Regions from separate parts of the Priestia sp. ST2 genome, predicted to be linked through region 3. Evidence: riboswitches for the same ligand, from Rfam matches in the RefSeq annotation. Region 3 holds a riboswitch; each other region holds the start of a gene.

Region 1 (3,551 bases), on a different contig from region 3:
ATCACCTATTCTTTTGTAGTCATAGAATGAAGAATCCTTACCTTTTTTTCGCAATATTCAACAATTTCATAACAGGCTGTGAGAATATCATGTCTAGACAGTTCTATTTCATCAAATACAAATTTTGAAAGTTGCTTCTGCAGAACCTCCAGCTTTTTGCTGTCTTCTTCATCGATCCATAGCCCTTCCGTAATACACACATCTGCTATTTTGTTAATAGATTGAGCCGTCCAGTTTAAGCCAGCTGAAGAAACAGTTTTTGTAAGTAAATCGTTTTTTATAGCTAGAATAACTTGACACACATGGGTATAGGCATCAACTTTCTTTTGGATAAATGCTTTGCGAAGCTCTTGTTTGTATTGCTCTTTCGACATCACTATAGCTACAACAGACGTAATGAATGTTCCTGCCAGCGCGATGAGCGACCCTATCAAAATTCCTATCAGTTCTCCTGACAAAACGTTCACCTCTTTAAAGGTATTTCTATATGCTATGAGAATGAAGGAATTGATATGAGGTAAACACCATGTAAAAACAGCCCTAACTTTTCTAAGTTAGGGCTGTAACACTAAAATATGATGGGAACCAAATTAGATAATACGACTTGTAATAATTCCTTCAATTTGACCGATTTTTTCTTCTAGCTCAGGCACAATCTCGTCACTTACTTGATTGTCAATATCGATCATTGTATACGCATATTCACCGCGGCTTCTGTTCACCATATCTGCGATGTTTAAATTGTAGTTTGAGAATACTTGCGTAAGTTGTCCTACCATATTCGGCACGTTGTGATGGAAAGCAGCTACGCGTTTTTTCCCAGTGTAAGGAAGAGATGCATTCGGGAAGTTCACTGAGTTTTTAACGTTTCCTGTTTCTAAGAAATTTTTCACTTGACGTGCTGCCATTACCGCACAGTTTTCTTCTGATTCTTGAGTTGATGCCCCTAGATGAGGAATTGGCACAACATTTTTCATGTTCAAGACATTTTGATTTGGGAAATCTGTAATGTATCTTCCAACTTTTCCACTTTCAAGAGCAGCTTTCATATCTTCTTCGTTTACAAGCTCACCGCGTGAGAAGTTCAAAATATGAACATCAGGTTTCATGATGCTAAACGTTTCTTTGTTGAAAACACCTTTTGTATCGTCCGTTAATGGAACGTGAACCGTAATATAGTCAGATGCTGCAAATAGTTCTTCTAGAGACATTGCACGCTGTACGTTGCGAGACAAATTCCAAGCTGTATTAACAGAAATGAATGGATCAAAACCAATTACGTCCATATCTAAATCAAGCGCATCGTTTGCTACAAGAGCACCAATTGCACCTAAACCAATAACGCCTAACGTTTTACCTTTGATTTCTTTTCCAACAAACTGTTTTTTACCTGCTTCAACTAACTTAGGAATTTGATCACCTTGGCCATCCAATCCTTTTGTCCATTCAACTCCAGCAAATAAGTTACGAGAAGAAGCCATAATTGTAGTTAAAACCATTTCTTTTACTGCGTTTGCATTAGCTCCTGGCGTATTAAATACAACGATACCTTGCTCCGTGCAAGCGTCCACCGGTATATTATTAACCCCTGCTCCAGCTCGTGCAATAGCTTTTAAATTTTGGTCAAATGCCATGCTGTGCATGTTAAAGCTACGCACGACAATCGCATCTGGACTTTCGCTGTCGTTGTCAATTTGATAACCTTCTTGATTAAAAACATTTAGACCTTTTTGTGCAATGTTGTTTAATGTTTTGATTGTTTGTACTTTTTTTAATGTTAATGTGCTCATTTTGTACTCTCCTCTGATTATCATCGTAGTTTTACATGTTTTTACCTTTGGATAAAGGAACTTCATTTTTAATTTTTTAAAAAGTCTGGTTTTTTAGCCTACATATGTGATAACTTCTATATCCTCTCCCCCTAAACAGAAAGAGGTAAGAGATATGTATTAATCCCTTACCTCTGCCCAGGCGAACGGCTACGTCACTATATGCTTCCTCACGGTTATCCGCGTTTCGCCAGTCACATATAGTCTTTGAAATTAAGTATATTCTAGCAAACTCTTTCAGAACGTTCAACCTTTTTTTAAAAGTTTGCTTTTTTCAGTCTAATTTTTAATCTCTTTAGCGAATCTCCTAATATATTGACAAATACCCTAATACATGTTAAATAAGAAGAGTGATTAGCACTCTATCCACTCAAGTGCTAATTGTTTTATAAGCCCTATTTGGAAAGGAGAATTTCTTATGTCAAAAAAAGAATTCAAAGCTGAATCAAAGCGATTATTAGAGATGATGATTAATTCCATCTATTCTCAAAAAGAAGTATTTTTGAGAGAACTTCTATCAAATTCAAGTGATGCAATCGATAAAATTTATTACAAAGCCTTAACAGACGACTCCTTGCGTTTTAACAAAGAAAGCTATTACATAAAAGTAACACCAGATAAAACTAACCGTACCTTAACCATTACGGATACTGGAATTGGCATGACGCAAGAAGAGCTTGAAAGCAGCTTGGGCACAATTGCGCGAAGCGGTTCCCTTGCGTTTAAAAACGAAAATGAAACAAAGGACGGGCACACGATTATCGGCCAATTCGGCGTTGGGTTTTACGCAGCGTTCATGGTGGCAGATGTCGTGACCGTGATTAGTAAAGCGTTAGGCAGCGATGAAGCCTATAAATGGGAATCTACTGGTGCTGATGGCTATACAATCGAACCTTGCGAAAAAGAAACGGTTGGGACTCAAATTATTTTAAAAATTAAAGAAAATACAGAAGATGAAACATATGATGAGTATCTAGAAGATTATCGTTTAAAAGAGATTATTAAAAAGTATTCAGACTTTATCCGCTACCCGATTAAAATGGACATAACGGAAAAACGTCCTAAAGAAGGTTCTGATAACGAGCTAGAAGATTATACAGAAGAGCAAGTTATCAACAGTATGGTACCGATCTGGAAGAAAAATAAAAATGAATTGACTTCAGAAGACTATGAGCAGTTTTATTCAGAAAAGCGCTACGGATTTGATAAACCGCTCACTCACCTTCATATTAATGTGGATGGAACGATTCGCTACAATGCCATTTTATTTATTCCAGAAAATAGTCCGTTTGATTACTACTCAAAAGAATTTGAAAAAGGGCTTGAACTGTATTCAAACGGCGTCTTAATTATGAATAAATGTGCAGATCTTCTTCCAGATTACTTTAGCTTTGTAAAAGGTATGGTAGATTCTGAAGATTTATCTCTTAATATTTCACGTGAAATTTTGCAGCAAGACCGACAGCTTCAGCTGATTGCCAAAAACATCGGCAAGAAAATCAAAAATGAATTAAAAAGCTTACTTAAAAACGAACGTGAAAAGTACGAGAAGTTTTATGAATCATTTGGCCGCCAGCTGAAGTACGGTGTTTACAGTGACTTTGGCAGCAACAAAGACGTATTAAAAGACCTGCTTTTATTCTATTCTTCTACAGAGAAAAAGCTCGTAACACTAGACGAATATGTATCGCGCATGCCTGAGGATCAAAGGTATATCTATTA
Region 2 (3,551 bases), on a different contig from region 3:
TTTTTTAGAAAAACAAAAAAGAGGTTATGGTGGGAGTATATTTGAAATGATTACGAAGGAAAAAAAGGGGGATAATCTAAGCGAAGTTGCTCTTGAAGCAAAAAGAGAACGGTAAAGAAGAAATTTAGTTTTGACCGGGAAGTTTTTATTATTTCGCTGAGATAAAGTATATTGCTATTGCATCATAAGAAAAGAATTTGTATGTTCAAATAGAGATTCATGGAAAGAATAAAACAGAGCAAATAAAAAAACTAGACAATAAGTGCTTGTCTAGTTCCACCACTCTGTCAGTGGTCCTTTGTCGCCATAAACAGGATCTGTTGTAGGAATAGGTACTTGTGCAATTTCATCAAATACGTGAGGGCGATCAGTTTGTTTTCCTGTTCGTAAATTGTAATCCATGCCCTCTGGATAAGCTCCAACCACTTTAAAATCAGCAGTTGACTGCAGACGCATATGCCCTGTTCCTGCAGGAAGTACGAGCACATCGCCAGCATGCACCACGATATTTTCCCCCATATGTCCACCTAGTTTTAAACGTGCAGATCCGCTAATTACACCTAGTGCTTCATGAGAATTACTGTGGTAATGGTGAAAATCATGTATGCCGCCTACCCAGCTGTTTTTCCAGTTGTGAGAATTAAAAATGCTCTCCACTTTCTCTTTCTTACTAATAAATACGTGTTCATACAACAAAACTGGAAGACGAGGGTGATTTGGAATGGTTCCGTCGTCATCAAAATAAAGAACTTTTACATTTGCATAATTCATAAGCATCCCTCTAACAATCTTTTTTCGTAATTTTCCCTGTTTTGCGCTTGCGTAAACAGAGAAGTTTGCTCGAAGTACTTCATTTGTTGCGAAGTGCATGATATGTAGGTTTTAACGTTTTCCTAAAAGAAGTCTCCCACTTCAAGCGTAGCTAAGCGGTGGGCAGTTCACTTTAGTATCTTTTCTTCATATTGTATATAAGTAAAGGGTCTAGTGCAAGAATTCTATGGATATATAGCTGTTAATTCTTATTATGTAAATGAATATTATATATTAATATAATTTTTATAAGGTAATCTGCTCGTGGAGTAAAAGAATCAAACAACAAGAAAGGTTAGGATTTTAGTTGTTTTTTGTAATTAAAAAGAGATTTCAGAAGTTTTATTCGGAATTTTACGAATAATTTATTATCTTTATAAAAGTAATGTAAACATTTTTGTGTATTGAGTAATAGAAATGAATGTTATATACTGATAAAAAATATATTCCTATATGTGACTGGCGCAACATGGATGACCATGGGGGAGCATATAGCGTATAAGCCGCGCGCCTGGGCAAACACTTGAGAAAATTCCGCAAGTGTTTTTTTTATTTTCCTAGGGAAGAGGAGTAGATTTGGATGAGCAATATGCAAAGGAAGATGGGAACATTTGCTTTAACCATGACAGGCATAGGTTCGATTATCGGTTCAGGGTGGCTGTTTGGAGCATGGAAAGCAGCTCAAATTGCGGGACCCGCGGCTATTTTTTCATGGGTTATTGGAATGGTGGTTATTTTGACCATTGCCCTATCATATGCTGAACTGGGCGCGATGTTTCCACAAGCAGGGGGGATGGTTAAATATCCTCAGTATTCACACGGATCATTTATTGGTTTTCTGGCTGCTTGGGCTAACTGGATTTCAATCGCTTCAACGATAACAGTGGAGGCTATTGCATCTGTGCAATATATGAGTACTTGGCCGTGGAAGTGGGCTCGCTGGACTCATGAATTGGTAGACAATGGCATTTTAACGTCCAAGGGGTTGGCAGTTGCGTCTTTGTTATTATTCGTTTACTTTTTTGTGAACTATTGGACGGTAAATCTCTTTGCGAAAGCAAACTCATTTATTACGATTGTTAAATTAATTATTCCTGGTTTAACGGCAGGGGCTTTATTTTTCGCTGGTTTTCATAGTGGAAACTTTTCAAGTGAGCATGGGGTTGCCCCTTATGGGTGGGCCAGTGTTTTAACGGCAGTGGCAACATCAGGTATTGTGTTTGCATTTAATGGGTTTCAAAGTCCTGTAAATATGGCAGGAGAAGCAAAATCACCTAATAAATCGATTCCGATAGCTGTAATTGGTTCAATTTTTATTGCAGGAATTGTATACATTATATTGCAAATTGTCTTTATCGGAGCAGTAAGTCCGTCATCAATTGCTGATGGATGGAATCATTTGAATTTTAATTCTCCTTTTGCTGATTTAGCGATTGCGCTTGGAATTAACTGGCTAACAATTGTGTTATACGCAGACGCATTTGTTTCTCCTTCTGGCACAGGTGCTACATATACGGCAACTACTTCTAGAATGTTATACGGGATGCAGCAAAATGGATACTTGCCAAAGATATTTGGTACTCTTCATCCACTTTACAATGTCCCGCGCCCAGCTATGTGGCTGAATTTAGCAGCTTGCTTTTTGTTTCTCTTTTTATTTAGAGGATGGGGTGTCTTAGCAGAAGTGATCTCAGTAGCGACGCTTATCTCTTATATTATGGGTCCTGTAGCGCTTATAACATTAAGAAAAACGGCTTCACACTTTTACCGTCCATTTTATTTAAAAGGGGCATCAGTTATTGCGCCATGCGGCTTCGTTTTTGCTTCCTTGACGCTTTACTGGGCAAGGTGGCCACTTACAGGTGAAGTGATCTTTATTATGGCAATTGGCCTGCCTGTTTATTTTTATTACCAAGCGAAAAATAAATGGGTGGGCTTTAAAAAAGAATTTTTAACCGGGGCTTGGATGCTTATCTATTTAGCGTGCATGATTTTTATTTCCTACATAGGAAGCGAAAAATTCGGAGGCAAAAATATTTTGCCTTTCGGATGGGATATGCTAGTGATTGCTTGCGTATCATTAGCTTTTTATTACTGGGGAATTAAAAGCGGCAAATCTAACCGATATATGAAAGAAGCTGAACAAATCAATCAAGAAAATTTTAAATCTAAATAAAAAAACACGAGCCTGTGCTCGTGTTTTTTTATTTAGGTCAGTGGAGAATTTAGACTTAGTTTTTATCAAAATATTGTAAAAAATATAGATTTTAAGGTTTAAGTATTTATACAGGGGGAACCTTTATTTGGGATAAAGTTCTAAAAAAACAAAATAAAGGGGATTGGGAAGCTGTGAAAAAAATGAATGTTTTGGCTTTGGCTTTTGTACTTATGCTAGTATTAGCGGCTTGCAACAGTTCTAAGGAAACGGGAGGATCCACTTCGGCTAAAAATAAGACGATTGAAGCATCCATTGACAGCGCTTCTTACATTTTAGTAGATAGTGATGAAGGAGCTACAAGTGAAGAAAAAGGGCTGTTGAAAGTTGATTTAAAAGTGAAAAATGTATCCAAAAACAGTATATCTTTATCAGATTATGACGGTGTGTATTTATACGAAGGAGATGAACAGCTGTCTCCAAAAACGGGAGTGAACAGTCGTGAGCTTGGACTAGAAAGCAGTGCATCTGACAAGATTGGCGCTGGAAAGCAAAAAAAATTAACATTTGTCTTTGAAGTCAAAAA
Region 3 (3,551 bases):
GCCAACGAAAATCTCAAAAGTCCCACATCTATCTTTTTCAGTTCCATAATTTTAAGCCAACTGATAAGCAATGTACCAGCTGCGATCTTTTTATCAAAATTCTCCGTGAATTGGCAGCCTTTATTAGTAGGTGTGAATTTAGGTGGACTTGGCACGATTGTGGCTTCCCTCGCAAGTGTAATTTCATTTAAACTTTTTATTAAGAGAGATCCACAAAAAAGTAAAATGTACCTTATAAGGTTTAGCTTTTATAACTTTTCGATTTTAGCTCTTTTAACTCTTGTTTATTATTTTACGATGAAAAATCAACATTTCTTTTAATACAAAGTAATTGGTTTAAACAACTTTGGGGTTCTACCAATATAAAAAAACCAATTTCTCAAATTTTAATACTGAGAAATTGGTTTTTTATTATGAGATTTTAATTTGATATAATAGTATTTTTAATTTTTTTCCACATAACTCAATAGGGGGATACAACGAAATGAGTAAAAAAACGGCTTTGTTGCTTATAGATGTCCAAAACATCATGTTTTCTTATGAAGGTGGATCTTTATGGAATGAACAGCAAGTGCTTCAAAATATTACTTATCTAAGGGAAAAAGCTCACCAATCTAATGTACCAATTATCTATATCCAGCATACAGACCCTAGTTATAATAGTATGCTTAGTGAAGGAAAAGTCACATGGGAAATCCATCGTGATGTTAGCCCCTTACCAACAGACATAGTTATTCAAAAATCTTCTTGGGACGCATTTTATCAAACAACTCTACATAAAAAACTTCAGGAACTTGAAATTGGAAGATTAGTCATTGCAGGGATGCAAACTGAATTTTGTTTAGATACTACTTGTAGAAGAGCATATAGCTTAGGTTATAAAGAGAATATCTTAGTAAAAGATGCTCATAGCACATTTGATACGGCTGTGCTTTCAGCTTCAAAAATAGTAGAACATCATAATAATATTCTAGGCGGCAGATTCGTTACATTAAAAGAAGTAAAGAAAATTATATTTTAATCTAATAAATAACTTTTCAAAGGAAAAAACAGCCTTTCAAAGGCTGTTTTTTGTTCCTGGAACGCACATTATGGTAACTAATTTCGTATAGGATATACATCTAGTCCTCCTTTATTTGTTAAAATTAAAGAAAAGGGGGGAGGGACCATATGATCATATCTGCAATGGTTGCTGTAGGAAAAGAAAATGTAATTGGGAAGGATAATGATATTCCCTGGAGACTCCCAAATGATTGGAAATATCTAAGAAAAGTTACTATGGGGCATTCAATTATTTTAGGTAGGAAGAATTATGAATCCATCGGAAAACCTCTGGAGGGACGTAAAAATATTATAATGACCACAAATGAAAATTATAAAGCTCCAGGTTGTTATATAGCTCATTCAGTTGAACAAGCTCTTTCCATGTGCGAAGGGGAAGAAGTATTTATCCTTGGAGGAGAGGAAATTTATCGACAATTCCAACCCTACACTCATAAATTGTATATAACTAAAATCAATCATTATTTCAAAGGTGATCGCTTCTTTCCAGAGTTTGATTTTTCTCTATGGAAAGAGTTATCGGTTGAAAAAGGTATTGAAGATGAAAGAAATCATTATGAACATTACTTTCATGTATATGAAAAAATCAACTAATTAAGTTAAGATACCAATAAATACCTTTTATGTAAATTAGATTAGTATATAATATATAATTTAAAAAGAAAAATTTAGATAAAAGTATTGTTAAAATTACTTTTATTATGTAAAATTTACCTATAAAACAGACTATGTGTTACTGGCGTAAACATGGAGGACCATGAGGAAGCACATAGATAACGGCCGTACGCCTGGGCAAAGTATTTGAACATGAGTTCAAATACTTTTTTTATTTAGAAAGGGGATTTTTTACATGAAAGAGATTGGTTTACGGTACGGAATGAACCCAAATCAAAGTAAAGCTAAAGTTCAGAATGCTAAAAACACGCCTATTAAAATCTTAAATGGAGAAGCGAGTTATATTAACTTTCTAGATGCATTAAACGCTTTTCAACTGGTTCGGGAGCTTCGACAGGCTACTGATCAACCTGCAGCTGCATCCTTTAAACACGTAAGTCCAGCAGGTGCAGCTGTGTACTCTCCACTAAATGAGACACTTACTGAATCCTATTTTGTTAAAGGCCTAGACCTGTCTCCATTAGCGATTGCTTATGCAAGAGCGCGTGGGACAGATAGGATGTCTTCATTTGGAGATTGTGCTGCTTTTAGTGATGAAGTGGATATAACTGTAGCTAATCTCCTCAAAACAGAGGTTTCTGATATGATTGTTTCACCAAGCTACACTCAAGAAGCACTAGAGATTTTGAAACAGAAAAAGAAAGGAAAATATCTAATTTTAGAGATTGATCCAAATTATGTGCCTGATCTAATTGAAAAAAGAACGATATTTGGCATTACTCTAGAACAACAAAGAAATGATGTACAGATTGGGAAAGAAGTTTTCAATCAGATTGTTACGACTCAATGTGATATCCCTGATCATGCAAAGAGAGACCTTCTTGTTGCTCTTATTACATTAAAATATACACAATCAAACTCCATTTGTTTCGCATTAGATGGCCAAACAATTGGAATTGGTGCTGGACAGCAGTCCCGTATTCATTGTACGAGGTTGGCTGCTGAAAAAGCTGATAAATGGTGGCTAAGACAACATCCAAGAGCCCTTAACATGAAGTTCAGAGAAGGCATTTCTCGTGTAGAAGTTAATAATGCAATTGATGGATGGCTGAATGATGATATTACTGAGGTAGAAAATGAGCACTGGAAACAATGTTTTGAGGAGGTCCCTGCTAGGCTAAGTAAGAGTGAAAAACGAGAATGGCTAAAAAGATTAAAAGGCGTTTCCTATGCATCCGACGCTTTTCTACCTTTCCGTGATAATATCGATCGTGCGGCTCAAAGTGGCGTTAAATATGTGGTTCAAACAGGAAATTCTTTACGAGATGAACAAGTTACACAGGCAGCAAATGAATATGGGATGATCATGGCACATTCAGGTATACGTGTATTCCATCATTGAGCTATGAATTAAATATGATTAGCCCAAAAGAGCCAAGACTTATAAAGGGATTGGCTCTTCTAGAATGTTTTCGATACATGCGATTATGGCAACTACATTTTATATCATTTACATATAGTCATCTTTCTTATGAAACGAGGTTATTATGAGTGTCTTTAATTTAATTCAGCTAATTTTTTCAAACGTTCTTTGTCCCTAATAATGTAACCTCGCGACTGCTTTTCAATAGTCTTTGATTTACATAGCTGGGCTAGTACATGGAGTAGATGGCGATATGATACACCCAAGTATTCGCATACTTCAGTATGTTTTTCTTTATAAAAGTTATCATCAGCCGACAACATTATAAAAGCAGCAAGACGGTTCTCGAGTGGATAGGCCTGATTTTGTGTATACTTTGCTGAAATTTTAGTTGCTTTCTCACTTAAAAAACTGCATAAATATCTGAGAAATGTTACATCTGTTAAGAGCT

The links. A riboswitch is a leader RNA that binds a small molecule or an ion and turns the genes downstream of it on or off. The one in region 3 is predicted to bind ZMP and ZTP.
Region 1: another riboswitch for ZMP and ZTP. It lies ahead of AC0KUU_RS08210 (phosphoglycerate dehydrogenase); the one in region 3 lies ahead of AC0KUU_RS28840 (phosphoribosylaminoimidazolecarboxamide formyltransferase).
Region 2: another riboswitch for ZMP and ZTP. It lies ahead of AC0KUU_RS16175 (APC family permease); the one in region 3 lies ahead of AC0KUU_RS28840 (phosphoribosylaminoimidazolecarboxamide formyltransferase).

Annotation. Positions count from the first base shown of each region.
Region 1 covers NZ_JBVVNT010000002.1:346,854-350,404, forward strand. Annotated here, with positions in the region: gene AC0KUU_RS08205 (hypothetical protein) at 6-458, opposite strand; gene AC0KUU_RS08210 (phosphoglycerate dehydrogenase) at 591-1,790, opposite strand; ZMP/ZTP riboswitch at 1,959-2,037, opposite strand; gene htpG (molecular chaperone HtpG) at 2,248-3,551, shown strand, end outside.
Region 2 covers NZ_JBVVNT010000003.1:742,944-746,494, reverse strand. Annotated here, with positions in the region: gene AC0KUU_RS16180 (cupin domain-containing protein) at 271-870, opposite strand; ZMP/ZTP riboswitch at 1,256-1,334, shown strand; gene AC0KUU_RS16175 (APC family permease) at 1,391-2,986, shown strand; gene AC0KUU_RS16170 (DUF5105 domain-containing protein) at 3,169-3,551, shown strand, end outside.
Region 3 covers NZ_JBVVNT010000015.1:5-3,555, reverse strand. Annotated here, with positions in the region: gene AC0KUU_RS28855 (SLC13 family permease) at 1-321, shown strand, start outside; gene AC0KUU_RS28850 (cysteine hydrolase family protein) at 485-1,021, shown strand; gene AC0KUU_RS28845 (dihydrofolate reductase) at 1,171-1,656, shown strand; ZMP/ZTP riboswitch at 1,785-1,863, shown strand; gene AC0KUU_RS28840 (phosphoribosylaminoimidazolecarboxamide formyltransferase) at 1,913-3,079, shown strand; partial or broken gene AC0KUU_RS28835 (helix-turn-helix domain-containing protein) at 3,235-3,551, opposite strand, start outside.